3 regions of the Buttiauxella gaviniae genome follow, and region 1 is predicted to be linked to each of the others. Evidence: predicted binding sites of a transcription regulator. Region 1 holds the regulator's gene; each other region holds the start of a gene.
The links. Region 1 encodes Fur, which represses iron uptake genes when iron is present. Its sites were predicted from a motif close to ATAATAATGAGAACNACTATCAA; they were not measured.
Positions count from the first base shown of each region.

Region 2: the regulator Fur is predicted to act here: its motif matches at 1,963-1,985, upstream of fhuE (ferric-rhodotorulic acid/ferric-coprogen receptor FhuE).
Region 3: the regulator Fur is predicted to act here: its motif matches at 4,057-4,079, upstream of entS (enterobactin transporter EntS).

Region 1 is NZ_JBFMVT010000002.1:3,231,200-3,236,518, forward strand. Features, by position in the region: gene chiP (chitoporin ChiP) at 1-671, shown strand, start outside; gene chiQ (ChiQ/YbfN family lipoprotein) at 719-1,045, shown strand; gene fur (ferric iron uptake transcriptional regulator) at 1,137-1,589, opposite strand; gene fldA (flavodoxin FldA) at 2,000-2,530, opposite strand; gene ybfE (LexA regulated protein) at 2,705-2,986, opposite strand; gene ybfF (esterase) at 3,122-3,898, opposite strand; gene seqA (replication initiation negative regulator SeqA) at 4,083-4,628, shown strand; gene pgm (phosphoglucomutase (alpha-D-glucose-1,6-bisphosphate-dependent)) at 4,654-5,319, shown strand, end outside.
Region 2 is NZ_JBFMVT010000002.1:186,023-191,341, forward strand. Features, by position in the region: gene thiK (thiamine kinase) at 1-377, opposite strand, end outside; gene lpoB (penicillin-binding protein activator LpoB) at 331-927, opposite strand; gene AB1E22_RS01520 (YcfL family protein) at 983-1,357, opposite strand; gene hinT (purine nucleoside phosphoramidase) at 1,362-1,718, opposite strand; gene fhuE (ferric-rhodotorulic acid/ferric-coprogen receptor FhuE) at 2,081-4,270, shown strand; gene ptsG (PTS glucose transporter subunit IIBC) at 4,385-5,319, opposite strand, start outside.
Region 3 is NZ_JBFMVT010000002.1:3,034,017-3,039,335, reverse strand. Features, by position in the region: gene AB1E22_RS14710 ((2,3-dihydroxybenzoyl)adenylate synthase) at 1-428, opposite strand, end outside; gene entC (isochorismate synthase EntC) at 428-1,609, opposite strand; gene fepB (Fe2+-enterobactin ABC transporter substrate-binding protein) at 1,693-2,658, shown strand; gene entS (enterobactin transporter EntS) at 2,747-3,988, opposite strand; gene fepD (Fe(3+)-siderophore ABC transporter permease) at 4,193-5,200, shown strand; gene fepG (iron-enterobactin ABC transporter permease) at 5,197-5,319, shown strand, end outside.

The DNA.
Region 1 (5,319 bases):
AAGGTTATGTGGATCAATACTTCACCAAAGCCAGCTATAAATTTGACATTGCTGGTAGCCCGCTGACCACCAGCTATCAATTCTATGGAACGCGTGACAAAGTCTCTGATGGCAGCGTCAACGATCTGTACGACGGTACTGCATGGTTGCAGGCATTAACCTTCGGCTATCGAGTCGGCCAGGTCGACCTGCGTCTTGAAGGCACCATGGTTAAGGCAGACGGCCAGCAGGGCTACTTCCTGCAACGTATGACGCCAACTTATGCATCTTCTAACGGTCGTCTTGATGTGTGGTGGGATAACCGCTCTGACTTCAACGCCAACGGTGAAAAAGCGGTATTTGCAGGCGCAATGTATGACCTGAGCAACTGGAACCTCGCGGGTTGGGCGGTAGGTGCTTCTTATGTTTACGCATGGGATGCTAAACCAAGCTCTAAACCGACGACCGATGGCTTCTACGATGCGGATCGCCGTCTGAAAGAGTCTGCATACAGCCTTGATGCAATGTATACCGTTCAGGATGGTCGTGCGAAGGGAACCCTCTTCAAGTTGCACTTCACTCAGTACGACAACCACTCCGATATTCCAAGCTGGGGCGGGGGTTACGGCAACATCTTCCAGGATGAGCGCGACGTGAAATTTATCGTTATCGCCCCATTCACCATCTTCTGATTTGATTCCGGGCATGAGAATGCCCGGTTTGTTTAAGGATACTCAGCATGAAAAAAATCATTTTAGTGACGGTGATGGCTTTAGGTTTGAGCGCCTGCGCACAACCGAAAACAGCGCCGGAAGATTCAAAGCTGAAAGCAGCTTACAGCGCGTGTATTAACACCGCCGAAGGTAATCCGGATAAAGTCCAGGCGTGCCAAAGCGTGCTCAATGTGCTGGCTCAGGAAAAACAGCATCAGGAATTTGCGAAGAAAGAGACGGTTCGCACCCTCGATTACCAGAATTGCATTCAGGCAACCCGCACGGGTAACGACCAGGCGGTCAAAGCCAAATGCGATAAAATCTGGCAAGAGATCCGTACCAACAACCAGTAGCGGTGATCTTCATGCAATAAAAAAACCGGTGAGCTTCCTCACCGGTTTTTTTACATCTGACCTCTGGGTTAGGGAAGCCAGGATAGACGGATTACTTTTCGCTGATTTCGTGTGCGTGCTCGTCTGTACGGCAATCACCTTCAGCGCAGTGACCATAAAGGTACAGGCTGTGGTTCGTCAGACGAATGCCATGACGAGATGCAATCTCACGCTGGCGCGCTTCGATTGAATCATCACTGAATTCAATAACTTTGCCGCAGTCCAGGCAGATTAAGTGGTCATGGTGATGCTGTTGCGTCAGTTCGAACACGGATTTACCGCCTTCGAAATTATGACGGGTCACAATGCCTGCATCATCAAACTGGTTTAATACGCGATAAACGGTGGCGAGACCAATCTCTTCACCCATATCAATCAGACGCTTATATAAGTCTTCCGCACTGACGTGATGATTCACCGGCCCCTGCAACACTTCTAAGATTTTTAATCGAGGAAGCGTGACTTTCAGGCCGGCCTTCTTTAATGCGGTATTGTTGTCAGTCATGCGGAAATTGTCCTGTTGCTTAACGAATCGCTCGGACTCAGGGTGAGCGTTAAGATGAATGCGTCTCATTATAGAACTGCAAATTCTAAATGGGAACCGCAAGTATTATACCCGTCATACTTCAAGCTGTGGGGGGTGTTGGCTGCACTCACTTACCCCAGTCACTTACTAAAGTAAGCTCTTGGGGATAAGCTCCCTGGCCGCCTGGCCACAACTTGAATTATTTAGGGTAAAAGCATATTCAAGCCAGAAAACTGCGGCTGAGTCGCGATTTGCTTGCCTTACTAGCTATTTTCCAGGAATTCATTGTACAGGGACAAACTGAAAAGTTACAAATTTGTAGCAATTATTTTAATCGGAAATATCTATTGATAATGTGACGCAGCCAAAGGGCCACGTCACTAATAGCATTAAGCGCTGAGGATATCAGCCAGATTCAGTTCTTCAGAAACCTGGTTAACCCATTTCTGAACGCGCTCTGCGGTAAGCTCAGGTTGGCGATCTTCGTCGATAGCCAGGCCAACAAAGTGATCGTCATCTGCCAGGCCTTTAGACGCTTCGAAATGGTAACCTGCTGTTGGCCAGTGGCCCACAATCGCCGCACCGCGCGGTTCGATAATGTCGCGAATAGTACCTAATGCGTCACAGAAATATTCTGCGTAGTCTTCCTGGTCGCCACAGCCGAACAGCGCAACCAGTTTGCCATTGAAATCAACTTCTTCCAGCGTCGGGAAGAAATCATCCCAGTCGCATTGCGCTTCGCCGTAATACCACGTTGGAATGCCGAGAAGCAGAATATCGAAGCCTTCCAGGTCTTCTTTGCTGCTCTTAGCAATGTCATGCACCTCAGCAACGTCCTTACCGAGCTGTTTTTGAATCATTTTCGCGATATTTTCGGTATTACCGGTGTCGCTGCCGAAAAAAATGCCTACGATTGCCATGAGTAAAATAACCTCTTGATACTTAATGGTATGATGGCTGCTATTTGGCCACAGATAGGGCAATCATAGCAGAACACATCACGGGGCGGAAACTGCTATAACCCTGTAGTGCACAGACTGCAACATTATACCCATCGTCCTGCAACTCGAATGCTAATGGGTATAACACGATATCTAACTAAGATGTTGCTTCAGTTGTTCGAGCAGTATCTCTTCAATCAGTTCACTGCGGCTGATATTGCGCGCTTCAGCCAACTGATTAAGAGCCTCTACCGCCTCATTGTTGAGCTTTAACTCCACTCGCTTCAGGCCGCGTACTTTATCGCGCTTGAGTTGATTGCGTTTGTTGATACGCAACTGCTCATCACGCGTTAGCGGATTGGTTTTTGGTCGCCCCGGGCGACGCTCGTCCGCGAACAGATCTAATGTAGTACGGTCCGTTTGTTCTTTTGCCATGATTAGACTACTGACAGGGAATTCAGGTGGCACGGAGCGGGGTGCTCTGGCGCAATTTAGCGCGCAATCATACATCAGCATGGCTTGCGCGCCAACGCGTTAGCCGCATCTTGCGGCCAGTCGGTCTGTTTTTAATCAGTTTGCGGCTGTTAGGTCGATAAAACGATGGATTGCGCGCAAAACAGCATCAGGTTTTTCGGCATGGACCCAATGCCCGGCTCCGGCAACCACATGTGCACGCGCCTGCGGGAACTGCGAAAGCAGTTCGCTACGGTGTGATTCATCCACATAAGGCGAGGTGCCACCGCGTATAAACAGTGCCGGTTCGTTCCACGCCGGAATTTTTTTCCAGCCGACAATATTTTCGTACTGCTCCCACAACACCGGCACATTAAATTTCCATTCACCATCGGTAAAAGATTTCAGCAGGAACTGAATCACACCTTCTTCATTAAGGTATTCACGCATCACTTTCGCGGCCTGCTGACGCGTTGTGATTTTCTCGGCACTAACCGCATTAATTGCCGCAAAAATCTCGTCATGGCGGCGAACCTGATAATCCACCGGCGCAATATCAATGAGCACTAATTTATCGATGCGCTGCGGTGCAATCGCGGTCAGCGCCATCGCCACTTTGCCGCCCATCGAATGACCGATGATAATCGCTTTCTCAACGCCATATTCATCGAGCGTTTCCACTACGTCCTGCGCCATGGCGGCGTAGTTCATCTCTGGGCTACGTGGTGATAAACCGTGGTTGCGAAGATCAATTTGCAGCAGCGTGTGATTTTGCCCAAGGTCACGGGCCAGCACGCCAAGATTATCCAGGCTACCAAAAAGACCGTGAATAAGTACGATGGGGGAATTACTAGTCGATTGTTGCGCAGTTTGCAGGCGAGCATTCAATTTCATGGCAAAGTTCTTTTTTTTTACTTCGTGAGGTTAGGGTATCATAACGGCATCCTGCCGCTGTGCCGCAAATATTCAGTCTAGTCTGACTTTGTGGTGTGACAAAAGCTTGGCGCTACCCGAGGTTGGGATTTGTCCCTATAATCCCAACAACTTGTATTCAGAAAAGATATCGCACTGGATTAAGATGAAAACAATTGAAGTTGATGACGAGCTCTATCGCTATATTGCCAGCCACACGCAGCACATTGGTGAGAGCGCGTCCGACATTTTACGGCGCATGTTGAAATTTACCGCCGGCCAAACGCCTGCTACACCAGCAACGACCGGCCAGGCAGCACAAGTTGTCGCCGCTCCGGAAGCCAAACCCGTAAACAAAGCACGCGATCGTGTTCGCGCGGTGCGTGAACTGCTGCTTTCCGATGAATATGCAGAACAAAAGAAAGCTGTTAACCGTTTCATGATGGTGCTTTCTACGCTGTATACCCTCGATGCTCATGCTTTTGGTGAAGCGACCGAATCGCTGCATGGTCGCACCCGCGTCTATTTTGCCGGTAACGAGCAAACGCTCCTTGCTAACGGCAACCAGACTAAACCTAAGCATGTTCCAGGCACGCCATACTGGGTCATTACTAATACCAATACGGGTCGTAAATGCAGCATGATCGAACACATCATGCAATCAATGCAGTTCCCGGCGGAATTGATTGAAAAGGTTTGCGGCACAATCTAACACCTCGCGTCAGAAGGAAAGGCCAATGGCTAACCACCCTCGTGCAGGACAACCGGCACAACAGAGCGATTTGATTAACGTAGCCCAACTCACGGCCCAGTATTATGTGCTGAAGCCTGAAGTGGGGAATAGCGAACACGCGGTGAAGTTCGGAACTTCCGGTCACCGTGGCAGTGCGGCACGTCATAATTTCAACGAGCCTCACATTCTGGCGATTGCTCAGGCGATTGCAGAAGATCGTGCAAAAAATGGAATTACCGGGCCGTGCTATGTGGGTAAAGATACTCACGCGCTGTCTGAACCTGCGTTTATCTCCGTGCTGGAAGTGCTGGCTGCGAACGGTGTGGATGTCATTGTGCAGCAGGCAAACGGCTATACGCCGACACCTGCTATCTCTCATGCCATTCTGACGCACAACAAATCAGGTGGTGCACAAGCGGACGGTATCGTTATTACGCCTTCGCACAACCCACCGGATGACGGCGGTATCAAATACAATCCGCCAAACGGTGGCCCGGCTGATACTAACGTCACCAAAGTGGTTGAAGATCGCGCTAATACGCTGCTGGCTAACGGTTTGAAAGACGTAAAACGCATCTCTCTTGATCAGGCGTGGGCAAGCGGCCACGTGCAAGAACAAGATCTGATTCAGCCGTTTATCGAAGGGCTGGTGGATATCGTTGATATGGCT
Region 2 (5,319 bases), 3.0 Mb from region 1:
TGATGGTGCAAATCATACAACAATGATGTGAGCGTTTGCAGTGAGGGGAGTTCCGATTTCACCTCGCCATTTAACCATTCGACGATTAACCAACCTTTCGCCAGGCAAACGGGCCGAGGGCCAATCCCTTGCGTGATGTGTTTCAGCGCACGATGTTGACGCTTGAGTGATACACCGGGCATGGGCAATTCAAGCTGATGTCGGGCGACATATTCTTGAGTGCCGACGTTAAAATGCAGGCTGCCACCGCTCAATCCTTTAAGTTGCGAAAAGCAACCGGCGGCCTGAGCCGCCGGAAGGTATTGATCAATCACATTTTGCAGCGCTGAATTATTGCGTTTGTTGTACAGCACCGCTTCCTGACCAAATAATTTCACCGGTCTGCACCAGCATCAACTGCATTTTCAACGTCGGAGCATTTACGTTACCGCTTACATTGCTATAAAGCACATATTGCGCGCTAACGTTGCGGGCGATACCAATCGCTTTGCTGCGTGAACCCAGGCTGTCTTGCGGAGATAAACCCAGTTGCTGTTTGGCAATGGAGAGCTGCTGCGCAGAAACAAGGGTAAATTTGCTGTTATTGGCCAGCGCACCACGCAGTGCTTCTGTCGCTTTACCGGTTTGTAACGAACCATTGGTGTGGTTGTTGACGTTATCGACCAGCAGTACGCTACCGGCGGTTACACCGTCAGCTTGCAGCATTTTCCCGACCATCGGCTGCATGGCGCTGCCCCAGTCATAGCTACGTACTTTTGGCGTGGCAGGAATAGTGGGCTGCGGTTGCTCAATCGGGCCAGGCTGAGGCGGAACCGTCGGCACCGTTGGAACGGTCGGTTGCGGCTCAACGGGTTGTTGAGGCACAGGCTTCACTTCTTCCACAGGCGCAGGGGCTTCACTACGCTGAATACACCCGGTTAAAATCATCGCCGCAGCGAAAATGACCAGATATCGATGGATTCCCTTAATCAAAATTCACCCCTTATAAAGAGAGATAAAGACGGACTTTACGTGCGTCTGGATAACTGGCTATTGATGACACCGAAACGCTAGATTTCGCGGGTAGTGTAATCGTACGCGGTTTCTCAAGAGGATGGATTTCCAACCCTTTTGCGTCATACCAATAGAAACGATAGCTGATGTTCACAGGCTTTGACTGCTCATTATACAGTTGGGTATGTGAAACAGTGGCTCCGTTGTCAGTTGAAATTTCTGGTTTTTCAGCACTGATCCCCGCCGCCAGCACTGAGGCCTCCATAACCAATGCTTGCCCCTCGTTAACAGGAATAGCCGGTTTGGTACTGCATCCCACCATCAGTCCGACGGCAAGTAGCATTAACAGCGGGTTAGTTTTCATCAACTTATCCTTTATGCGCCAGCATCGGCCCAAGTACACGGCCACCCAGCAGGTGCATATGGATATGATAGACCTCCTGCCCGCCGTGGCGATTGCAATTCATAATCAAGCGATAGCCGTCTTCTGCAATCCCTTCTTGTTCCGCAATTTTTGCGGCAACAGTTACCATACGACCCAACGCAAGTTCATGGTCTGCGGTGACGTGGTTTACGGTTGGGATCAGGACATTAGGAATAATAAGGATGTGGGTAGGTGCCTGCGGCGATATGTCACGGAATGCAGTAACTAACTCATCTTGATAAACGATATCTGCCGGAATCTCGCGGCGAATAATTTTACTGAAAATAGTTTCTTCGGCCATGACGTTACCTTTGTTCATTAATTGCTGGCTATTTTTGTCTTATCAAACGGCGCCCAGAGCCGTCCTGAAAAGGCATAACGTAAGAGTATGAGCGAGTTAATCATACTCTTTCAACCTCAAGTCATTATTTCTTTATAGGACTTTTGTTTACGCGCCCTCTTCTCTTTATATAAGTCCGTGCAAAACACCTGATCAAAACGATATTTCATTTGCGGTGTAACATCTGTTTACACGCGATCGATGAATGAGTATATTTCTCATTTGCATTTTCATTAGCATACCATCTGCAAATGTAAGGTATTCAGCCACCGGACTTTTTTGGTGCTGAGACACAACTTCCAACAATGATTTAAGGGTTTAAGATGTCTTTAACCATTTCTACCAGGGATGGGCAGCGCACACCTGCCTGCGCTATTTCTATGCTGGCATCCTGTATTGCTTTTGCACTCATGCCATCAGCCGCGTTTTCTGCAACACAAAATACTGAAGAAACAATGGTCGTCGAGAATTCGGTCGCCAATACGGACAGCGCAGAAGATCACGATTACAGCGTTAAAACCACCACCAGCGGAACAAAAATGCTGCTGGTTCCACGCGATATTCCTCAGTCGGTCAGCATCATCAGCGAACAGCGAATGAAGGATCAAAAGCTGGAATCTCTGGGTGATGTGTTGAAAAATACCACCGGTATTTCTGAAAGCGTCGCTGACTCGGACCGCAGTTCTTTCTATTCGCGCGGCTTTTTGATCGACAACTATATGGTCGATGGCATTCCAACGCTGTTTGAATCACGCTGGAACCTGGGCGACGCGCTGACCGATACGGCAATGTATCAGCAAATTGAAGTGGTGCGCGGGGCTAATGGCCTGATGACCGGTACCGGCAACCCTTCCGCTGCGGTGAATATGGTGCGTAAACATGCCGATAGCCGTGAATTCCAGACCAATGTTTCTGCAGAGTATGGAAGCTGGAATAAACAGCGCTATGTGGCTGATATGTCTACTCCCCTGACAGACAACGGTAATATTCGTGGCCGCGTCGTGGCGGGTTATCAGGATAACGACAGCTGGCTTGACCGCTATAACCAAAAGAAAAAGTTCTTCTATGGCGTGCTGGATGCCGATCTCACCGAAGCCACTAGCCTCTCCGTTGGTTATGACTATCAGGAAACTAACGTCAATGATCCAACCTGGGGCGGGATCCCACGCTGGTATACCGATGGCAGCAAAACCAATCCGGATCGTAGCTATAGCACTGCGCCTGACTGGGCTTACAACGACAAAGAATCTCAACGCACTTTTGTTACGCTGAAACAAAAATTAAGCGACGACTGGCAGCTTACCGTCAACGGGACCCACACCGAAATGACGCTGGAAAGCAAGCAAATGTATCTGGATGGGCTGGTGGATAAGAACACCGGTTTGATGGTTAGCCCTTATGGCGCATCCTATCCATACGTGGGCGGCACCGGTTATAACACCGGGAAACGTAAAGTCGATGCACTTGATACGTTTGCCAATGGCTCTTATGAGCTGTTTGGTCGCCAGCATGAACTGATGGTCGGGACCAGCTATACCAAACAGAAAAATACCTATTTCAGCTCATGGGAAAACGTCAGCGATACGCAGCTCGGTAGTTTCAATGATTATGACGGTAACTTCCCGGAAACGGACTGGAGCCCACTGAGTCTCGCGCAGGAAGATACTGTTCATCAGAAATCTGCCTATATGGCGACACGTATCACCCTTGCCGACCCGCTACATGTCATCGTTGGGGCGCGTTATACCAAATACAATCTGCATACGTTAACGCAAGATCTGGAGAAAAATAACACCTCTCCTTATGCCGGTATTGTTTTTGATATCAATGACGATTGGTCAACCTATGCCAGCTATACCTCGGTGTTTAAACCGCAGACCGAACGCGATGTGCAAGGTAATTACCTGACCCCTATTACCGGGAATAACTACGAAGCGGGCTTAAAAGCAGACTGGCTGAATAGCCGTTTCACCACCTCACTGGCCGTGTTCCGTATTGAACAAGATAACCTCGCGCAATCTACCGGCGCGGTTATTCCTGGCAGCAATGGCGAAACAGCCTACCGTGAAGCTGACGGTACCGTGAGTAAAGGCGTTGAATTTGAAATTAACGGTGCGGTAACCGATGACTGGCAAATGACGCTGGGTGCCACCCGCTATATTGCAGAAGACAGCGAAGGCAATGCGGTTAACCCGAATCTGCCACGTACCTCGGTAAAACTCTTCAGCAGCTATCGTTTGCCAATGCTGCGCGAGCTGACTGTTGGCGGCGGTGTGAACTGGCAAAACCACGTGTGGTCTGACGTTTCAGTCCCGGGTGGCACCTTCCGTGCGGAGCAAGGCAGCTATGCGCTGGTTGATTTGTTCGCGCGTTATCAGGTGACCAAAGCCTTCTCCGTCCAGGCGAACCTCGATAATCTGTTCGACAAAACCTACGACACCAATATCGATAGCCGTTCAATCGTTTATGGCGCACCGCGTAACTTCTCGGTGAGTGCTAATTACGCTTTCTAACGTGCTCAATGGCGGATAACGCAAGCTTATCCGCCCAACAAAGAAGCAGTGTGAAGAATGAAGGCAATAAAAAAGGGAGGCCAATGGCCTCCCTTAGTTCTCCCCAACTTCTTCTTAGCTGTTACGGATCCACTCATCCATTTCAGTTTTCAGGTTATCGGATTTAGTACCGAAGATTGCCTGAACACCTGAACCAGCTACCACTACACCTGCTGCACCCAATTTCTTCAGGCCAGCCTGGTCGACTTTAGAGATGTCGGCCACGCTAACACGCAGACGGGTAATACACGCATCCAGGTTAGTGATGTTTTCTTTACCGCCGAAAGCGCTAACCAGAGCCGGTGCCATTTCGCTTGTGGAAGTAGCAGAGGTCTCGGAAGTTGCGTCTTCACGACCTGGGGTTTTCAGGTCCAGCGCTTTAATCAGCACACGGAACACGGTGTAGTAAATCGCCGCGTAGCACAGGCCAATGATTGGGAACAGCCACAGTTTGCTGCTGTTACCGCTCAGCACGATGAAGTCAATCAGACCGTGTGAGAAGGAAGTCCCGTCACGCATACCCAGCAGGATACAGATTGGGAACGCCAGGCCTGCCAGAATCGCGTGGATTACGTACAGGATTGGAGCAACGAACATGAAGGAGAACTCGATTGGCTCGGTAATACCGGTCAGGAACGAGGTCAACGCAGCGGAGATCATGATACCGCCGACTTTTGCACGGTTCTCAGGTTTAGCTGAGTGCCAGATTGCGATAGCCGCAGCAGGCAGACCGTACATTTTGAACAGGAAGCCACCAGACAGTTTGCCCGCAGTTGGGTCGCCTGCCATATAACGTGGGATATCACCGTGGAATACCTGGCCCGCCGCGTTGGTGTATTCACCAATTTGCATCTGGAATGGAACGTTCCAGATGTGGTGCAGACCAAATGGTACCAGGCAACGTTCTACGAAGCCGTAGATACCGAATGCCACAACCGGGTTCTGGTAAGCAGCCCACTGTGAGAAGGTCTGAATAGCCGTACCGATTGGAGGCCAGATGAAGGACAGCA
Region 3 (5,319 bases), 200 kb from region 1:
CACAGCGCATCAAGGAAGTCATCATGGGCGAACAAATTGTGTTTGCGATCGGCGATGAGAACCACCGGTTCTATCTGTTTTGCGTAGGCTTCCATTTCGGTGCGCTGATGGCTGAATAGCGCATTAACCGGCGCAACGCCAATTTTCAGCAGCGCAAACAGCGTGATATACAGCTCCGCAACGTTACCCAACTGCACCAGCGCGGTTTCGCCATTACGCAGGCCACGGCGCTGTAATGCGCAGGCCAGGCGCGTCGAGGCCATTTCCAGCTCGCGGTAGCTGTAATGCCGCTCGCCTTCTATCAGCGCAAGCGAGTCGTTATGGGCATGGCGCGTAAGAATGTCGGTCAGCGGCAAATCTGCCCAGTAACCTTTTTCGCGATAGCGTGCGGCCAGGCTCTCCGGCCAACGGGTGAATTGAATCGCCATTAATTAAGTCCCAATACGTTAAGCATGGTAGAGAGTTTTACCCCAGTTTCGCGCCACTCTGATTCCGGTGATGAGGCCGGCACGATGCCCGCTCCGGCGAACAGGCGAACGTGCTTTCCGCCAACGCGGGCGCAGCGAATCGTCACCACCCACTCGCCGTTACCTTCCGCGTCACACCAGCCGACAATGCCGCCAAACAGTTCGCGGTCAAATGGCTCCAGTTCAGCAATGAGTTTTCGTGCTACATCATGCGGGAAGCCGCTCAGCGCAGGGGTTGGATGCAACAAGCAGGCAAGCGAAAGCGCATTCTCCTGCGGGTCTTTAATCTGCCCATAGATTGGCGTGGCGAGATGCCATAGCGTCGGGGTGGTGATCAGTTCTGGCGTATCAGAAAGCACTAAAGACTGGCTGTGCGGCTGCAATACGGTTTGCATCGCCTGCGTCACCAGGCCGTGTTCATGGCGATCTTTAGTTGAGCGCAGGAGTTGTGCACCGATTTCACTGTCACGCTGGATGTTGTCTTTGTCGCGTCGCGCCGAGCCTGCCAGCGGTAAAGAACTAAAGTTCTTGCCCGATTTGCGTAGCAGTAATTCCGGGCTGGCGCCGACTAACGCGCCGCCGTCCGGCAGGGGAACATGGAAGTTATAGCTGGTTGGATTCTGGCTAATCAGGCGGTTGAGCAGCGCATCAAGATCGACTGGTGCATCCGTTTCGATATCAATCAGGCGCGAAAGCACCACTTTATCGATATCCGGTTTAGAGGTAGCGGCGGCGGCATGCGCCACCATTTCCATAAATTTTTCCTGCTCAGGAATCGCCTGGCGTGCGGCTATATTCATCGCCTTTCCGGCCACAAATTGGCGGGCGTCATCCTGGCATTGGGCGCGAGAAAACGTCTGGCAGCGTTGAGGGATAAACAGCGCGGAGGGTTGGCTGGGATCGAACGGAATTGCACCCACCACGACTGGATTTTCAATGCCGTGTTTTTTGGCATTTTCGAAGGCTTCTCGCAGTTGGGTTTGCAGGCGACCAGCGGGGTTTGCACCGTCCTGCGCCGGGCTATCGAGGCGAGTAAAACAGCCGCTCGTCGTAAAACTGCGGTAAGGCGACATAAAGAAAAAGCTATCTGCATGATGGGTTAGCGATTTCTCTTGTGACTGTGGCGCCAGTAACGTTTCCATGCGTCCTCCGTTAAAACATGACAAAAGATAGTAATAATGATTATCATTTGCTTTTCGGAGTCGTAACCTAAAGAGAAATGTACATGCTGTCAACACAGGTAAAATTTTTTTTAACAATTCCCGCGCTGGGATTGCTGGCTCTTGGCAGCCTTGCCCACGCCGCAGACTGGCCCCGGACGGTGGCCGATAGCCGTGGGACGCACACGCTTGAGCAGGCTCCGCAGCGCATTGTTTCCACCAGCGTGACGTTAACCGGCTCGCTGCTCGCCATCGATGCGCCCGTTATCGCCAGCGGCGCAACGTCGCCAGGAAACCGTATGGCGGACTCACAAGGCTTCCTGCGTCAGTGGGGAGAGGTGGCGAAAGCCCGTAACGTACAGCGCTTATATATTGGCGAAGCCAGCGCCGAAGCCGTCGCCGCGCAAATGCCCGACCTGATTCTGATTAGCGCCACCGGCGGCGATTCCGCCCTCGCCCTTTATGATCAACTTTCCGCCATCGCCCCAACGCTTATCATCAATTACGACGATAAAAGCTGGCAGCAGTTGCTGACGCAGCTCGGGCAAATTACCGGTCACGAAAAACAGGCCGCCGAACGAATTGCCCGTTTTGATAAGCAGTTGAGCGAAGCCAAACAGCATATGACGCTGCCGCCGCAGCCGGTCACCGCGCTGGTTTACACGGCGGCCTCTCGTTCCGCGAATCTCTGGACGACAGAATCCGCGCAGGGGAAATTGTTTCAGCAGCTAGGTTTCACGCTATCCACTCTGCCTCCAGCGATTCATACCAGCCAGAGCATGGGCAAGCGCCACGACATCGTGCAGTTAGGGGGTGAAAACCTGGCCGCAGGTTTGAATGGCGAGAGCTTGTTCCTGTTTGCCAGCGATGAGAAAGACAGCGTTGCGCTGGAAACTAACCCGCTGCTCGCGCACCTGCCCGCGGTGCAGAAAAAACAGGTTTACGCGCTGGGCACCGAAACGTTCCGTCTGGATTATTACAGTGCCACGCAGATCCTTGAGCGTATGAGCAAGTTATTTGCCAGTAAGTAATTTATGCCCCCCTCCCAACCTTCCCCTTGCCAGGTGGAGGAGTGAACTGCTCCCTCCCCAGGAAAGGGGTGGGTTGGGGTGGGGTCAACTATACGGCCTCCGCCGCAGCACCTTGGTCATAACGCCGTAACTGCACCAGAACAATCGCCAGCACAACCCCGCACAATGTCAGAGCAAGGCCGCCGGAACTTGCCGCCGCAACGGGCGTCATCGCCACGGTCAGCCCGCCGAGAATCGCCGCGCCAATCGCATCGCCCGTTACGTTCTGTGCGGTCCACAAACCATTTATTCGCCCTAACATTCCGTCTGGCGTAAGCGTTTGAATTAACGTGTATTGCAGCAAAGAGCTGATCGCGCTGAGGTAACCAAACAGCGCAAGGAAAACCAGCCCCAGCCCCCACATCGGCATCAGGCTAAAAATCCCAATAGCGATAAACGCCACAATGCCGGTCGCCAGCATGATCATGCCCGGACGCGCGTGGTGAGCGATGCGCCCGCTGGTTAACGCCCCAATCGCCGCGCCTAATGGAACGGCGGCGTACATCAGGCCAATTTGCGCCGCGCTCATTTGCCAGTGCCCTGCGAGCGCCGGATACAACACGCGCACCGCGCTGGCCATCGTCAGCAGCGCCCCGACTAACGCAATCCCGCCAATAATCGGATGCCCTACCAGAAAACGTAACCCGTTCCACAATGAAAGCAGTGGGTTTTCACGTGCCTGCGGCGGGGGAGCCAGGTTCGGCAAACTCAGCAGTGGCAGCAAAGTGATAAAGGTCCCGACGGAAGCCAGGGCGTAGTTCCATACCACGCCGCCGGATGCCAGCAACAGCCCGCCAATCATCGGAGAAATGACCGACCCAAGGCGCACGGTGAGCATGGTAATCGCGCTCGCCTGCATTAAATTCTCACGCCCGACCAGAGCAGGCGTTGCGGCTAAGAGCGCCGTCACGCCCAGCGCGCCAAAGAACCCGTCCCATACGCCGAGCAGATAAATCGCCGCAAGCGACGGTTCAGGTAAAGCGGCGTTAATCGTCAGGCCAATAAAGCCGACGCCGCAGGTAGAACGCGCCAGCAAAATCAGGCGGCGACGTTCATGTCGGTCAGCCAAAACCCCGCCCATCATCAGGCCGATAAACATGGCGCTGCCCGTGAGAGTTACAGCCAGGCCCACTTGTAACGACGAGCCCGTCAGCATTTGAATTTGTACCGGCACCGCAACGCCCAGCAGCCCCAGTGAAACAATGGAGATAAAACGGGCGAGGAAGACGGCGCGAAAAGCAGGGTGAGTCTTGAGTAAACTGAGATTGAGCAACAAAGAATTGCGGTTCATTACATGGCCTTAAAGCGAATTTTTCTTTCCGGGTGCGAGGCGGCTCATGCTAACATAAACAAATAAGAGTGATAATGATAATAACTATCATTTAATTTACACATCACTCTCAGCCTCTCCCAAATGAGAGGGGACGGTACGGTTTTCTCCTTCTCCCGGGGGAGAAGGTTGGGATGAGGGCATTTTTTTCAGGGAAAGAACGTTATGTCAGTCTCGTGGTTATCAAGGCGCTCTGCGGTCTTGCTTATCCTGTTTTTCTTGCTGTTATTGATGGCGGCGCTCAGCCTGCTATTGGGTGCAAAATCACTGCCTGCCGACGTCGTTATGGATGCGCTCAGCGGCCAGTGTCAAAGTGCCGACTGCACAATTGTGCTGGATGCGCGCCTGCCGCGAACGCTTGCGGGAATCCTCGCCGGAGGCGCACTCGGCCTTGCCGGGGCGCTGATGCAAACGCTCACCCGTAATCCCCTCGCCGACCCTGGCCTGCTTGGCGTCAATGCCGGAGCCAGTTTTGCCATTGTTGTCGGAGCCGCTGTCTGGAGCCTCACATCCCCCATCGCGCTGCTCGGCCTGGCCTTTTCCGGCGCGTTGTTCGCCGCATTGCTTGTGGCGTTTACCGGAAGCCAGGGCGGCGGGCAGCTTAGCCCGGTGCGTTTAACCCTGGCCGGTGTGGCGCTCGGCGCGGTGCTCGAAGGGTTAAGCAACGGCATCGCCCTGCTGAACCCAACGGTATACGACCAGTTACGTTTCTGGCAGGCCGGATCGCTGGATATTCGCACCCTTGAAACGTTAAAAGTTATTGTGCTGCCGGTGCTGGCTGGCTGCACGATCGCGCTGTTTATCAGCCGTTCACTTAATAGCCTGAGCATGGGCATTGATACCGCCACCGCGCTAGGTAGCAAAGTCGCACGCACGCAGGTGCTGGGTCTGATTGCCATTACCTTACTTTGCGGAAGTGCCACCGCCGCCGTAGGGCCGATTGCGTTTATCGGCCTGATGCTACCCCATCTGGCGCGCTGGCTGGTGGGCTCCGATCATCGCTGGTCACTTCCCGTGACCTTAATCGCCACCCCAACCTTGCTGCTGTTTGCCGATATTATTGGCCGTATGCTGGTGCCAGGCGAACTGCGCGTTTCAGTGGTGAGCGCGTTTATCGGCGCGCCAATGCTGATTTATCTGGTGCGCCGCCAACGCAAAGGAGCCGGGCTATGAATCGTCTTTCTCCGCGTTTAATCATCACCAGCCTGCTTTTGCTGTTGCTGGGCATTTCACTGGGAATATGGAGCCTGGGAAGTGGCGCTCTGCCGCTTGCCGTCGGCCAGGTTATTGAC